One region of the Paenibacillus sp. FSL R5-0517 genome, then DNA from elsewhere that is predicted to be linked to it. Evidence: predicted binding sites of a transcription regulator. Region 1 holds the regulator's gene; the other holds the start of a gene.

Evidence for each region. Region 1 encodes Rex, which represses fermentation and respiration genes when NADH is low (regulators of the CRP and FNR family bind a similar motif). Its sites were predicted from a motif close to TTGTGAAATATTTCACAA; they were not measured.
Region 2: pflB (formate C-acetyltransferase) is a predicted target of Rex. The motif match lies at 1,705-1,722, and genes of this name have one in related genera.

The regions. Positions count from the first base shown of each region.
Region 1 covers NZ_CP150235.1:4,341,878-4,350,227, forward strand. Annotated here, with positions in the region: gene MKX40_RS19190 (hypothetical protein) at 1-229, opposite strand, end outside; gene MKX40_RS19195 (DUF5590 domain-containing protein) at 530-1,060, opposite strand; gene MKX40_RS19200 (amidohydrolase) at 1,100-2,404, opposite strand; gene MKX40_RS19205 (redox-sensing transcriptional repressor Rex) at 2,391-3,044, opposite strand; gene dinG (ATP-dependent DNA helicase DinG) at 3,264-6,125, opposite strand; gene MKX40_RS19215 (hypothetical protein) at 6,268-6,915, opposite strand; gene panD (aspartate 1-decarboxylase) at 7,009-7,392, opposite strand; gene panC (pantoate--beta-alanine ligase) at 7,385-8,281, opposite strand; gene panB (3-methyl-2-oxobutanoate hydroxymethyltransferase) at 8,278-8,350, opposite strand, start outside.
Region 2 covers NZ_CP150235.1:4,564,993-4,573,342, reverse strand. Annotated here, with positions in the region: gene adhE (bifunctional acetaldehyde-CoA/alcohol dehydrogenase) at 1-929, shown strand, start outside; gene pflB (formate C-acetyltransferase) at 1,805-4,063, shown strand; gene pflA (pyruvate formate-lyase-activating protein) at 4,153-4,905, shown strand; gene MKX40_RS20315 (extracellular solute-binding protein) at 5,098-6,465, shown strand; gene MKX40_RS20310 (sugar ABC transporter permease) at 6,517-7,401, shown strand; gene MKX40_RS20305 (carbohydrate ABC transporter permease) at 7,401-8,231, shown strand; gene MKX40_RS20300 (sensor histidine kinase) at 8,264-8,350, shown strand, end outside.

The DNA of each region.
Region 1 (8,350 bases):
GAATATATTGTACCAGTCTGCCCAAATCAACATCAGGTTGCAGATCCAGTTTCAATTGTACGTCATTGCGGTTAATAGTTAATTGAACGTCATTGACTCCATCGTACTGGGTAACCATCTTTTCAATCGGATTCTGCAAAGCCACCTGACGATACACAAACCAACCTCCAAACAACACAACGGCTGAAATGACGGCAGTTAAAGCAATAGGCAATACTTTTAGCTTCAAGTGAATTACCCCTCCCAGATTTTGGCCTAACTTACTGGCCTATTGGTATATACGAATATGTGCACATTGATCCCTGCGAGAATTTCGACAGGTTTATTTGTTATGAATGTAACTTTGAGTACATAACTGAGTATATCACATCGTATATACAATTTCGAAGGCGAAAATATGAATAAATTATTAATTTTAACTATTTAAATCAAAACTGTTCACAGGCAACACAAAGAACCGGTTCAGTCGGATATCCGTCTGCCGGTTCTTTCACTTCTATGATTCTCTAGCTAAGTTACTCTATTTGTTCTAGCTGTTCGGGAGTGTGTAAACCAAGTCTACCTGTTCTCCATTGCTAAAACGATAAAACCGATAGTGGTTATGTGTACCGTCTTTATAATACACTTGCCACACATATATTCCATTCACAACTCCGGGCATGATTCGTTTAATCTCACCGGCTGGAACTTCGGAACTAAAGCGATTGCGTATCTGTGCTTCGGACATGCCATTCTGCAACAGTTCACTGTGTATAGCGTTAGCACCTGTAGCAGGTTGATTGTTTGCATCGAATTTAACCCAGACCATAACATCCTGGTTATCCTTGTTTTTGCCGAGCAGGGTCCAGTAGATGTTGTCAGAGCCTTCTTTATCACCCCAGATGTACTTACGCAATTCATCATAAGATGTAATGCCCAGTTGCTCCTGTGCTGCCTGTATGGCGAGCGCTTCTTCCTTACGCTGGTCCTGTGTGACATACACGTAATAACGCTGAAGTCCAAACAGAATCAGAACCAGTGCAAGCAGCGAAATCCATATCCACTTCTTTTTTTTCTTCAAAAGCCGAACTTCCTTTCCCTATGATGCTCCGCAATGCAATTAACGAGCAAGCAAACCATCAAATGCCAATTGAGACTCACGCAAAATGCGTTCTTCATCCAGCGTCAGACATTCGCCATGTTTAACCACTTGTTTCCCATCTACCCATACGTGCTCCACATCTTTGGCAGAGGCTGAATAAATCGTATGCGAGATCAGGTCTGTATGTGGGTAGAAGTGTGCCTGTTCAATGTCCAGGGCGATGAAATCAGCCTTCATGCCTACCTGAAGCGCACCGGTATTGTTCAGGAAGATGGATTTAGCACCATATGAAGTTCCGAGTAGTAACGCTTCGCCCGCTGGCACGGCAGTCGGATCACCAGACACACCTTTGTGGATCAATGCAGCCAGTCTCATTTCTTCAAACATATCCAGGTTGTTGTTGCTTGCCGGTCCGTCGGTTCCGAGTGACACGGTAACTCCTGCTTTCAGTAATGCAGGTACCCGCGCAACACCGGAAGCGAGTTTCAGGTTACTTCCCGGGTTATGGGATACAGCCACATCATGGCGGGCCAAAATTTCAATCTCTTCATCATTTAGATGCACCGCATGTGCTACCAGGGATGGACGGGAGAAAAAGCCCAGTTTCTCCAGATGTGCCACAGGACGCAGTCCATAGTCTGTAACGTTCTGCTCCACTTCACGAAGCGTTTCCGACATATGTGTATGCAGAGGAAGGTTAAGATCATTTGCGACCTGTACAAGCTTCTCTATGTAGTCAGGAGGGCATGTATATGGTGCGTGTGGCGAGATTACGGTTGTGATGCGACCATCTGCCTGTCCATTCCACTCACGCGCAAACGCTGCCGACTCCTCCAGCTTCCGCAATTGCTCTTCTTCCGAGCACAGCCCGATTACACCACGTGCAAGTGCTGCTCTAACGCCGGATTGTTCCACAACTTTGGCAACCTGATCCATGTGATCATACATGTCCAGGAAAGCTGTAGTTCCGCCTTTCAACATTTCAAGCACGGATAGCGAAGTTCCCCAATATACGTCTTGAGAAGTCATTTTTGCTTCCATCGGCCACATTTTTTCCTGCAACCATACTTGTAACGCAAGATCGTCCCCGTGTCCTCTAAGCAACGACATCGCTGCATGACCATGCGTATTGATCAGACCCGGCAGGAAGAACAATCCTTTTCCATCCACTTTGGTACAATTTTCGTCTCCATCCGGCAATGTCTCACCAATATGCACAATCTTGTCATTCTCGACAACCATGTATCCATGAACCACGTTCCATGTAGTGCCTTCATTAACGGCAAATTTGCCGTTGTGAATTACCCATCTATTTGTTGTCATCTTCCTCGTCGTCCTTTCCAGTCTCCAAGTAATAGGCCAAACTAAGCAGATCCGTTGTAAAGTCAGCATGGTGAATGCGGATATGTGGCGGTGTTTTTAGAATGGTTGGTGCAAAATTAAGAATCGCTTCGATTCCCGACTCAATAAGTTGATCGGCTACATTTTGAGCTTCCGTATCCGGAACGGTAATAATTCCGATGCGGATGTTATCTGTCTTAACCGCTTCCGTTAATTCATTCATTGGTTTTACCGTCAAACTGTTGATTTGACTACCAATCTTCGGTCCATATGCATCGAATACAGCAACAATCTTCATGTTGTCTTTCAGATATGCGTTGTAGTTGGACAAGGCCTGTCCCAGGTTACCCGCACCTACCAAAGCTACATTAATTTGCTGATCAATTTTGAGAATGTGACGAATTTTCTCGATCAAATAGGATACATCATACCCGATCCCTTTTCGACCAAAATCACCGAAGTAAGCCAGGTCTTTTCGAATTTGGGCCGGATTCAGATCCAGCCTCTGTCCAAGTTCTTGAGAAGAAACAGTAGCCACCTCACGCTGATGTAACTCGTTCAAATAGCGCAAGTATACAGGCAGACGTCGTACCACCGCTTCCGAAATTTTATCCGATTTCATTCTTGCTCCCCCTTACCAATGCCACGATAAAATAATAGATGAAAAGATGAGCATTCTGTATAAACTCAAAGATAGACGTGACATTTTATACAGAATGCTCTTTGTAATTTAGGTTATAAGTTCTTACGTGCAACTGCTTTAATCGGATACGGAAATATCTAATAAAGTTTAACGCCAAACGATAGTGTCATGCAATGATATAACAAACAAAATCAACCATTATTCTTGTTCATTAACTGGTTTTTCTAACCACTCGGTAATCCGTGGAACCATCTGCTCCGTGAGCATATGCTCCATTTTGGGACCAGGTAATGAATATAAAAAGAATTTGCCATAGTACGCTTCGATCACACGTGTATCATAAACAATGACAATACCTCTGTCCTTCGCTGTTCGCACCAATCGGCCAAATCCTTGCTTGAAACGAATGACCGCTTGCGGCACAGACAGTTTCATGAATGGATTTTTCTTTTGCTCCTGGAGCAATTCACTCTTGGCTTCAACCAACGGATGATTCGGCGGCTGGAAAGGCAGACGCACAATAGCGAGACAGGTCAGTGCTTCTCCCGGGATATCTACACCCTCCCAGAAGCTGCTTGTGCCCAAGAGTACCGTAGCTTTGGCATCCTGGAACCTGCGAGTTAACTTGGAGCGGCTTCCACTGTCCACACCTTGACCCAACAACGAGATGTCGTTACCAGACAGTGCCTCCTTCAGCGGATCATAGACCTGTCGAAGCATCTTGTATGAAGTAAACAGAACCATCATGCGTCCACGCGTGGCAATTGCGGTCTCTGCGAGTGATTGCACCAGCATATTGACAAAGTGCGCATCACCCACACTGCCTTTCACACTTGGGAAATCACGCGGAATCACTAGAAGTGCCTGATCACGATAATTAAAAGGTGATGGCAGCATCGACGTTAACAGCCGATTATTCTCAGAGGCTTCCTGTAAGCCAAGCTGCTCAATCATGAACTGGAATGACTTATCTACAGAGAGCGTAGCCGATGTAAGCACAACACTTTTCTTTTTATCAAAGAACAAATCCTTCAGTTGTGCACTGACATCGACAGGTACGGCGTACAGTTGAAGAGATTTACTGCGGAACTGACCGCTGGCTTCCATCCAGTACACCGTTTTGGCATCATCCATACGCATGAAGAATCGCAGATTCTCCTTCAATGTGGTCAGATCTTTCAGCAGTCCTGTAATGTCCGTAATCAGACTATCCGATTGATAATCATCCTGATCCTCTTTCACCTCAAGCAGCAATTTGTCCCCTTTGCGAACCAAATCGCCCAGAGTCACATAGATCTGGTTCTCCAGATCCTGCAACTCCTGCCATTTCGCAGGTTTCTGAGATGCCTTCAGGCGCAGGGAAAATTGCCCTGTCTCTCCCGGTGAAGCATCACTTCGTTCAGGCAAAAGACCGAACAGAGCATCGCTCATACGATCCCACAGTTCCTTAACCTCAACAGCTAGCGGGAACATCTGATCTACCATGGAGCCCCATTGCACCGAATTTTCATGCCCGGATAACTGCGAACGAAGCATAGGCAGTTGTCCATTACGACTGTCTTTAAACAGACGGGTCAGGGTATGAACCAACGTGAAATATTTCATATGCATTCCGAGATGTTTACCCGCTACATCTTCCAGATGATGGGCCTCATCGATCACAAGACTCTCATAGGCTGGCAACAACTGATGTGCTGCTTTGACATCCGTAAACAATTTGGAGTGATTGGTTATTACGATATCAGACAACCCGGCCTCATGTTTGGCGCGATGATAGAAACATTTGCGGAACCATGGGCAGGATCTTCCCAGACAGGACTCGGATTCGCTCTGTACAGTCTCCCAGAAGTCGCCTCCGCGTCCGCTAAGGTTAAGCTCCTCATCATCTCCAGTTTCAGTCTGTGTGAGCCACACAATCATCTGAGCGGCTGTGAAATAATCCTCTTTGGGCGTGGCGAATTCACGTTTATTGATTTTGTGTTCAAATTTGCGCAGGCACAGGTAATGTCCACGTCCTTTGAAGACAGCAGCCTTAAACGGAAACGGAACCACTTGGGTCAGCATCGGAATATCTCGCTCTCTCAATTGCTCCTGCAAATTGATCGTATGCGTGCTGACCATGACTTTCTGTTCTTGTTTCACACTTTCGTATATCGCTGGCAGCAGATAACCCAGAGATTTACCGGTACCTGTTCCAGCTTCGATCAAGAGATGTTTCTCTTCATCCAGGGCTTGCCTTACACTGCTGAACATCTGGGTCTGCGCTTCACGCTCTTCGTAATGATCCAGCGTATCCTTCAAGTTCTCCCGAACCTGGTCCATAAACTGTTCGAAGCTTACACCATCGAGGGGGTTACCTTCCCGCTCATCACGTGGTGCACCAATATCGGTCCAATCACTTACATTAAGAGCAAGCTGCCGATAATAGGTATGTCCGTCCAGATCCTGAATCGGCTCTGCTTCCTTCTCACTGCGCATCCCGTCCAAGAACCAACCCAAGTCACTGTCTTCTGGTGCGAACAGGTCACTGAGCCGTTGAATCGTTATGAGCGGTAATTCCTTTAACTCATCCAGACACTTGAGCAGCACATAGGCTGTCGCCAGTGCGTCACTGTCGGCCTGGTGAGGGCGATCATGTTGAAATCCAAATTCAGAAGACACATAACCTAGTTGATAAGAACCCAGTGATGGGAACGTAATCTTCAGAAAATCAATGGTATCCAGAATACGGCCAGTGAACGGCAGATAACCGCAACGGTCAAGAGCATTCTGCAAAAAGTGAAAATCAAAAGCGACGTTGTGTCCAACAAGCACCACATCGTTAAGCAGCGGAACCATCTCCATCATCATCTCTTCGAGTGATGGAGCGTCCGCCACATCTTCATCGGTAATACCCGTTAGCCCCGAGATAAACGGGGGAATCGGGACACCAGGGTTCACATAAGAACTATATATTTGAGTTATGCTGAAGTCATGATCTATGATGGCAAGTCCGGCTTGTATAATCTCACCGTCGGACTGCGTGCCGGTTGTTTCGAAATCCAATACGGCAAATTTCATTGCAATATACGGTCCCTTCCATTCCAGTCTATGTTACAGCATAGCAAAAAAAAGGGGATTTGAAAATTAACTGACAAAAAAGCGGTGTCCCCGCCGCTATGCCAAAGGAGGGAACACCGTTTTTTTGTCGCCGAATTCCCGCTTAATGAAGGGTCGTCAGCTGATTAGCATATTGCAATTTTCCCCTGTTCAACCTGCAAGCTTCCATGTTGTACAGCGGTTCGGTCAATGTCGGGTCATACTGAAGGGCCTGTGCAAAGAGTGAACATGCAGCCTCCGGGTTCGCAAGCTTGGCTTGAATACAGCCCAGAGCGTTACATACAAGCCCTTTCAAGCGAGGTGAGCCCTTAAGATACATGATCTGCTGCAAATGTGTCCCGGCTTCAGCGATTTGTTCCAGATTCAGATATGCGAGTGCCAAGTAAAAACGAGTTAATGCACTCTCCGGATGGTCGGTCACAACCCGGGAGAACTGCAAGATCGCCTGCGGATACATCTGTAATTTGAAATATCCTTGTCCTCGACTGAAACATTCCAGATGGAGTTCAGGCAGAGCGGTGACAGCTTCCTGTTCCGGTTCAAGGGACGCAGGCTTATCCATCTCCCGTTCCCTCACCTGGCTCATCTTTTCTTCAAACATCAGCCATTCATCCAACATTCCGTCACTCATCCGCTTAAGCAAGTTCCACTTTTGCAGCAATTCTTGTTTGTTCAGACCTTCAGCGGAAGGATAGCTCTTGATAATTTCATCTAACATGTCGTTCATTTCTGCGAAAACATGCTGGAACATCGTTGCATCCCCACCCTTGAAAAAATGGATTAGTGCAGTGACCTGTAATCATTTTTTGCTTCAAGGGCCGATTTCATTCTCCTTACCAGTCGATTACATAATTGTTGCGTGAACTTCCTGCTTCATGGTTTGTACAGGTTTATTCTGTCCATCTACAAACACAACGGTTGGTTTGTGAGTATTTGCCTCTTCTTGCGACATCATGGCATAAGAAATGATAATGACATTGTCTCCAGGCTGCACCAGACGAGCAGCTGCACCGTTTAGACAGATGACCCCGCTTCCGCGCGGTCCTGGAATCACATAAGTTTCCAGACGTGCACCATTGTTGTTGTTCACAATCTGCACTTTCTCGTTTTCCATCAAGTCGGATGTTTCCATCAAATCTTCGTCTATGGTAATGCTACCCACATAGTTCAAGTTGGCTTCCGTTACCGTAGCCCGGTGAATTTTGGATTTCATGAGTGTTCTAAACATGGGACAGCACCTCCGATTTTTGCAACCTTATATTGTCAATCAATCTTGTTTTTCCGAATTTCACCGCAAGTGCAATGAGCAGATCGTCACGTCCTTGAACTACTTCCTGATCTGCGAGCGGCTCCAGACTTGGAAAAGCCTGAATCTCGGCATAGTCAATCACTGCAAGCGGTGAGGTTGCGATCTGCTCACGCAAAATACGACGGATATCTGAAGCGTTCCTAGCTATCCCTGTATCTACAGCTTCCTGGGCTGTGCGCAGTGCTTTCGACAGAACTAATGCCTGTGTACGCTGCTCCGAGTTAAGATAGACATTACGTGAACTAAGAGCAAGACCATCCTCTTCGCGAACAATCGGACAGGGAACAATTTCTACAGGCATATTCAAATCATTCACCATCTGTTGAATAACCGCAACCTGCTGAGCGTCTTTCATACCAAAAAAAGCACGCTGTGGCTGCACGATGTTGAAAAGCTTCGATACTACCGTCGTTACTCCGTTAAAATGTCCTGGTCTGGAAGCGCCACATAAGCGCTCAGTCAATTTTGACACAGATACCGTTGTCTGCGTTGCCTGTGGATACATCTCTTCAACTGAGGGAATAAATACGATATCCACTCCTTGTGAGCGTGCTGTTTCCACATCTCTGGCTTCATCCCGCGGATAGCTGTCAAAATCTTCATTAGGACCAAATTGAATTGGATTAACGAATATGCTTAATACCACGATATCGCTCTGTTGTCTGGCTGCTTGCATCAAGCTTGCATGACCTTGATGTAGATACCCCATTGTCGGTACCAGACCTACAACGGACGCATTGGATCGAATCGCTTGACGCTTCAAGCTTAGCTCCTGTCTTAACTCTGCGATTGTCCGTAATACTTTCATGAGTTACTTCCCACCTTTTCCTTGCGTTGTCCATACAATTGATCCAGAACACCATCCGCAGCATTAAAT
Region 2 (8,350 bases), 220 kb from region 1:
TGTGGTTGTTCTATGAATATCCGGACACGGACTTTAACGATCTGAAACAAAAATTCATGGATATCCGCAAACGGATCTATAAATATCCACGTCTCGGCGTAAAAGCGAAATTTGTAGCGATTCCAACGACATCCGGTACAGGTTCTGAAGTAACATCGTTCGCGGTTATCACAGATAAAAATCAAGGGAATACTAAATATCCATTGGCCGACTATGAGCTGACACCAGACGTAGCGATTGTCGATCCGGAATTCGTATACTCTCTGCCTAGAACAGCCGTTGCAGATACAGGTATGGACGTACTGACTCATGCGATTGAAGCTTATGTGTCTGTCATGGCGAATGATTACACGGATGGCCTTGCGATCAAAGCGATTCAACTGGTATTCCAATACCTGGAGCAATCGGCACTGCAAGGTGATAAACTGGCACGTGAGAAAATGCATAATGCCTCCACCATTGCCGGTATGGCTTTTGCCAACGCATTCCTGGGCATTAACCACAGCTTGGCGCACAAATGGGGCGGTCAGTACCACACCGCACACGGACGCACCAATGCAATTCTGATGCCACACGTTATTCGTTACAACGCGAAAAAACCGACCAAATTTGCATCGTTCCCGAAATATTCGCACTTTGTAGCGGATGAGCGGTATGCCGAAATTGCCCGGATTCTGGGACTGCCTGCACGTACGACAGAAGAAGGCGTAACCAGTCTTATTAATGCCATTCGTAAACTGAACAAAACATTGGGCATTGAAGAATCGTTCCAAGAAATCGGATTTGATGCTAAAGACTTCGAAGCACATGTAGATTATCTGGCAGACCGTGCCTTTGAAGACCAATGCACAACCGCCAATCCGAAGTTGCCGCTGGTAACTGAACTGGCTGATGTATACCGCAACGCTTTCTACGGAAAGTTTGAATAACAAATCTAGAACGAAGCGTGCCTTACGGCAAAAAAAGATCAGGGTTCCCCGAGAGGGGAGCCCCGATTGCCGTCTTTATAGAGGTTACACGAAGTTAAGTGAGCAAGTGAGACACTAACACGATGACGAACAGAGCAGAACGGGCAGAAAAACAGAAGAGTGAAGCACCTGTTTTTCAGGGTATATTCTAAGATTTGATTTGCTCCAGCATAGAAGAGCAAAAGGGTTCTAAAGAGGTTACACGGAATCCGTGATGTGGCCGTTTGAACTATTCCCTTTACACAACAACAGAGGGGCAGAACAAACCTAAAAAGCGAAGCATGCGTCTTTAAAATAAATTTTGAACTTTGTTGTTTTATCAGTTGAACTACACATGTACACGATAACGGAGAGGAGAGAAAAAACCTGAAGAAGCGGAGCGTTCGCCTTTATCAACGGATTTTCACCTTTGAAAAAGTGATCAAAAAATCCGGGGATAACAGCGATCGGAAGGTTATTCTCTACTTGCAGTGGCCAGTGTACACCACCTAATGTTCATTCGCTTTTTCAGTAAATTTAAATAGTGAGCAGCGATTGGAAGGTTGTTCTGCCCGCGCAGTGGCTATGTGTGAATTTACAGGGTTCAATAGGACATAGCGCAGGTGGAGTGAGTTAGTTCACTGACTTTGTGACAAAAATCACAGATGATGAAAGCCTCAAGACGTATACTGAAAATGTAAGAAAAACATTCATCCCGCGGTTCCGGTTCCCAAGTAGAGAGAACATGATCCGGTTTATGTGAAACAATTCACATTAATCGCGGCTCTGGGCACACAATGCTACGAATGAAGCAAGATGTTATGTGTCCAGAAATCCAAATTAGTGGAGGGATTAAGATGTCGGTGATTGAAAAAGATGTCAAACAACAAACAGGCTGGAGAAACTTTACCAAAGGAACATGGACCAAATCCGTAGATGTGAATGATTTTCTGGCACACAACTTGACTCCGTATTACGGTGATGAAGCATTCCTAGCAGGTGCAACCCAGAATACCAAAGAATTGTGGGAGATCGTATCTGATTTGACCAAAAAAGAACGGGATAACGGCGGTGTACTTGATGTTGATGTGAACACACCAGCGACAATTGTTTCTCATCAACCAGGTTATCTGGATCAGTCCAAAGAACAGATTGTCGGCGTTCAGACGGATGCTCCATTCAGACGTTCCATTCAACCAACAGGCGGAATCCGGATGATGATTGATGCATGTGAAGCATATGGCTTCGAATTGCCTCAAGGCGTCATTGATATATTTACAAACATTCGCAAAACACATAACCAGGGTGTATTCGATGCTTATACTTCGGATATGCGTGCAGCGCGTAAAGCAGGGATTATTACAGGTCTGCCAGATGCTTACGGCCGTGGCCGGATCATCGGAGACTATCGTCGTGTAGCTTTGTACGGAGTAGACTTCCTGATCCGTAACAAAAAAGGCGAATTGAACGCACTCGAAGTTGATGTTATTGATGAAGATGTCATTCGTCTGCGGGAAGAATTGTCTGAGCAGATTCGTGCATTGCAAGAATTGAAACAATTGGGTGATATGCACGGGTTCGATATTTCCTTGCCAGCGACTACTGCAAAAGAAGCGTTCCAATGGTTGTACTTCGGTTATCTCGCTGCCATCAAAGAGCAGAACGGTGCTGCGATGTCTCTGGGACGTGTATCTTCTTTCCTGGATATCTACATTGAACGTGACCTGCAAGAAGGCATTCTGTCCGAAGAACAGGCTCAGGAACTCGTTGACCATTTCGTAATGAAACTGCGGATTGTCAAATTCCTGCGTACACCGGATTACAACGAACTGTTCAGTGGAGATCCAACATGGGTGACGGAGTCCATCGGCGGTATGTCAGTGAATGGTGAAACACGCGTAACGAAAAACAGCTTCCGTTTCCTGCATACCCTGCACAACCTGGGTCCTGCACCAGAACCGAACCTGACTGTACTATGGTCCACGAAGCTTCCAGAAGCTTTCAAAGATTATTGCAGCAAAGTATCCATTGAAACCAGTTCAATCCAGTATGAAAATGATGACCTGATGCGTCCAATCTATGGTGACGATTACGGTATTGCATGCTGTGTATCGGCGATGAAGATCGGGAAACAAATGCAATTCTTCGGCGCTCGTGCCAACTTGGCAAAAGCTCTCCTGTATGCGATCAACGGTGGTCGTGACGAGAAATCCGGAGCACAGGTCGGACCGGAGTATCCTGCCATTACCAGTGAAGTGCTGGATTACAATGAGGTCATGAAACGCTTCAAACCAATGATGGAGTGGCTCGCGAAGCTGTATATGAATACCCTCAACGTCATTCACTACATGCACGATAAATACAGCTATGAGCGTATCGAAATGGCATTGCATGACCGTGACATTGTACGTACGATGGCTTGTGGTATCGCGGGTCTCTCGGTTACAGCAGATTCACTGAGTGCCATCAAATATGCCAAAGTAAAACCAATCCGTAACGAACAAGGCATCGCTGTTGATTTCGAAATCGAAGGCGACTTCCCTTGTTACGGTAACAATGAAGATAGCGTGGACAGCATTGCTGTTGAACTGGTTGAGAGCTTCATGGGCATGATTCGTAAGCACAAAGCATACCGTAACGCAATACCAACACAATCCGTTCTGACGATCACTTCCAACGTGGTATATGGTAAGAAAACAGGGACTACACCGGACGGTCGTAAAGCAGGTGAACCATTTGCTCCAGGTGCGAACCCAATGCATGGTCGTGACAAAAAAGGTGCCCTGGCTTCCCTTGGCTCTGTAGCCAAATTGCCTTATGAACACAGTCTTGACGGGATTTCCAATACCTTCTCCATCGTGCCAAAAGCATTGGGTAAAGAGGAGACTACACGTAAATCCAATCTCACTGCGATGATGGATGGCTACTTTGGTCAAAACGCTCATCATCTGAACGTTAACGTATTTGATCGTCAGCAACTGATTGATGCGATGGATCACCCGGAAAACTATCCGCAACTGACAGTACGGGTATCCGGATATGCGGTTAACTTCATTAAACTGACTCGTGAACAACAGTTGGATGTCATCAACCGTACGTTCCATGGCTCGATGTAAGTAATATGCAAGTAGAAGACCGCTAGAGCAAGACATTCCAACTCATATTAAACGCACAGCGGATGCGGATACAGAAAGGAAGAGGCAGCATGGTTAACGGACATATTCATTCACTCGAAACTTTCGGGACGGTTGACGGCCCAGGCATCCGCTTCGTGCTTTTTATGCAAGGATGTCTACTCAAGTGTCAGTATTGCCATAACCCTGATACATGGGCGCTGGATGGTGGAAAAGAAATGACACTTGAGGAGGTACTGGCTGAAATTGAGCCATATCTATCCTATTACCGCAGCTCCGGAGGCGGACTCACGATATCTGGCGGAGAACCAACGTTGCAGGCCCACTTTGTAGGCGAAATTTTCAAAGAAGTGAAACGTCGCTGGGGATTGCATACGACACTGGACAGCAACGGATTTAACGAACCGGAACGGATTCACGATCTGCTCGATAACACAGACCTGGTTCTGCTGGATCTCAAGCATATTGATGACGAGAAACATATCAAGCTGACAGGCAAATCCAACGAGAGAACATTGAAAACGGCCAAGTGGTTATCGGAGCAAGGTCGGAAAATGTGGATACGCCACGTGTATGTGCCTGGCATTCATAACGAGGAAGAGGATCTGCTTAACCTCGGACGGTTTATTGGAACATTAAATGGCGTCGAGAAGTTCGAAATTCTTCCATACCATCAGATGGGGATCTACAAATGGGAAGCACTCGGCAAAATATATCCACTGGATGGCGTTCCTTCACCAAGTGAAGAAGAAGTGGAGCGGGCGTATCGCCTCATCGAACAAGGTCGCCAGGAAACGGCTGGCGTGGCTTGTTCCGATAAGTGATCAACATTTATATATAACGTAAAAACCAAGAGCCAAGCAGCCCTTGCGAGTATACTTCGCAGGGGCTGTTTTTTGTCCAGTGAAGGATTTTATCCCTCCATTGATGAATTGTCATCCTTACGATGTAAGCTCCGGCTTTTTATAATCAGAGTGTAAAGCCAAATGCTCAATATCTTGAGGAGGGTCAACCCGATGAAAAAAAGAATGACATTGCTGCTTTCATTATTGCTTATCACTTCATGGACTTTGGCGGGATGTGCAAGCTCAAGTAACGAGCCACAGCAAGGCGCAGGCAATACACCTGTGGAGGAAACAAGTAAGGAACCGGTTGAGATGCTCCTTCGCCACACGCAGGTGGGGGCTGACAAACAGAAACGATTGGCCATTCTGCAGGACGTTGTGGACAAAGTGGAGGGTGAGATACCCAATCTGACCTTTACGCTGGATGGTGTCGAATCCGATGTGAATCGCAAGGAGAAGCTTCGCGGGGAGATGGCGGCAGGTAACCCGCCGGATATATTTGAACTGTTCGGCAGTCCGGATTCCAAAGTGTATGCCAAGGAAGGTATGCTGCTTGATCTGACTCCAATCCTTCAAGAGTTGGGCATCCAGGACCAGTTTACATCCCTTGAGCCATTTACGTATGAAGACAAAGTGTATGGACTGCCGATTGGCGGTTCGGGCGAAGGTTTTTTCTATAATAAAGAGTACTTTGAACAAAAAGGATGGAAAGCTCCAACCACCATGGTTGAACTGGACAACATGTTGGCCGAGATTAAGGCTGATGGCAAAGTGCCGCTTGCTTCTGCATCCAAGGCAGGCTGGGTTCCGCTTATGTTAACCAACCACCTGTGGTCCCGCTATGCCGGGCCGGAGATTACCGCAAAGTTTGCAACAGGTGAAGCGAAGTGGACCGATCCGGGTGTTGTCCAAGGTTTTGCCAAACATAAGGAATGGGTTGATAAGGGTTATTTCAAAAAAGGTGAACTGGGCTTCGAATATGCCGAATACACCACGCAATTTACCAGCGGAGAAGCGGTATTAATGTATGACGGAACATGGAAATCATCTGTATTCAAGGAAGGCCAGAGCGGGGAATCGCTCATTGGCAAGGTTGGATTCTTTAATATGCCTCCGGTAGAGAACGGAGCAGGTGATCAGACGTCCTTGATGCGGGATGTGAACAATGGATATGGATTCTCGGCAGCCGTGGCGGATGATCCGCAGAAGCTGGAAGCCGTTAAAGCTTTTATCAAAAATTTCTACAATGAAGATATGCAGGTTCGCGGCCTTGTGGAAGATGGTGTATTGCCTGCCATGAAGCTGGATGAAAAAGTGTTAACCGATAGCATTACCGATGATCTGATGAAAGAAATTGTGGCCGTGCTTAATGCGTCCAAGACGTCGTTCCCGGCATTTGATGCACTCGTTCAGGCTGATGTGACGACAGAGATCAGTAATCTGCAGATTCAGAAGTTGATTGGTGGGCAGACTACGCCAGAGAAAATGGCAGAAGAACTGCAAAAGGTACAGGAGGAAGCAAACGCTTCAGTGGAATAAATCAATCCAAGTTGAAACTGCGACCGTTGAAGTGACTTAAGGAGGCTGACCATGAATACTTCACTCCGCAGCCCGTTAATCTATACGCTGTTTGTAATGCCAGCCCTGATTCTGTTTATCATGTTCTTTCTATATCCTATTGGCAGCTCCTTATATTACAGTCTGACGAGTTGGAATGGGGTTTCCGCTGAGCCACGTTTTGTGGGCTTATCCAACTATGTGAAGGCACTGACCGATGAACGATTTTGGATTTCCACACGGAATAACGGCTTTTTCATCGGATTTTCGGTACTGATTCAGGTACCTCTAATCGTCCTGTTTTCGCTACTGATTGCCAATGTGAAAAGGCTGAAAGGTCTGTATAAAACAGCTGTTTTTTTACCATCCATTATGTCGACAGCCGTGATCGGTATCTTATGGGGGTTCATCTATGAGCCCAACATCGGATTATTAAACAAAATGCTTCATGTGCTGGGCATCGATCCAATCTACTGGTTATCCGATAACCGATTTGCCATGTTGTCCATTTTGGTTACCAATGCCTGGCAGTGGACGGGATTTTACATTGTCATGGTACTGGCTGCCATACTGGCGATTCCCCGTGATTTGGATGAAGCAGCTGCAATCGATGGTGCAACGGCGGTACAACGTGCAATGCGGATAACACTGCCGCTGATTCGTCCGATCATTTCCGTCGTTATCATGTTGTCCATTGCAGGAGCTATGAAAGCAGCTGACATCGTGATTGTCATGACCAAAGGTGGGCCCGCTGGGTCCACCGAGGTTCTGGCGACATACATGATCAAATATGCGATTACCAATTTCAAATATGGTTATGGCAATACCATTGCGGTACTGATCTTTGCTCTGACGCTTGTGCTTACTGCGATGTATCAACTGCTGGTGGCGAGAAAGAGCGAGAAGGTGGAATATTGATGGCGAAAAACATAAAAAGTAGTATACCTCATGTGTTGTTAATGTTGTATTTAATCGCGATTTTGTTTCCCTTTTTATTTGTGATTTTCTCGTCCTTCAAGCAGGATAACAATGAAATTGCCTTGAATCCGTTCGGTCTGCCGACAACATGGGAGTTTAACAATTATGTGGAGGCCTGGGTGAATGCGAAGATTGGCACGTATTTCTGGAACAGCCTATACATCTCAATTCTGTCTTCGGCGTGTACAATTGCACTCGGTGCGATGTTTGCTTTTGCCGTAACCCGGATGAGACACCGGAAATGGAGTCTATTTCTGTACAGCTTGATTCTGGCGGGCATGCTTATTCCCAACAATGCACTCATGCTGCCGATTTATCTGCTTGTACGCAAAATGGGCATATTGGATACACATCTGGCATTGATCGTTCCCTATGTGGCGAATGCGATTCCCTTTACCATTATTATACTGGCGGCTTTTATGCGATCTCTGCCTGGTGAAATTGAGGAAGCAGCGGTTATGGACGGCTTGAGGGCTCCGGGTATCTTTGCTAAAATAGTGATACCTCTTACGGTTCCGGCTATTGTTACCGTTTTTATCGTTAATTTCCTCGGGAACTGGAACGAATTTTTACTCGCCAACTATTTCTTATCCACCGATAAATTGCGCACGCTGCCCGTGGGTATGGTCCAGTTTCGGGATCAATATCAGATGAACTATGCTCAGATGTCGGCAGGTATTGTATACAGTGTTGTACCTGTACTTGTGATCTACGCCATACTCCAGGAGAAAATTATAGAAGGAGTAACTGCAGGCGGTGTCAAAGGTTAATACCATGAACCAGTGAATAGGGAGAACGGGATATGAACTTGCGAATGAAGCTGGCCTTGGCATTTCTGCTGCTGATCATTGTACCGATGTGTGCGCTGGGCATTGGCATGTTTCTGGTC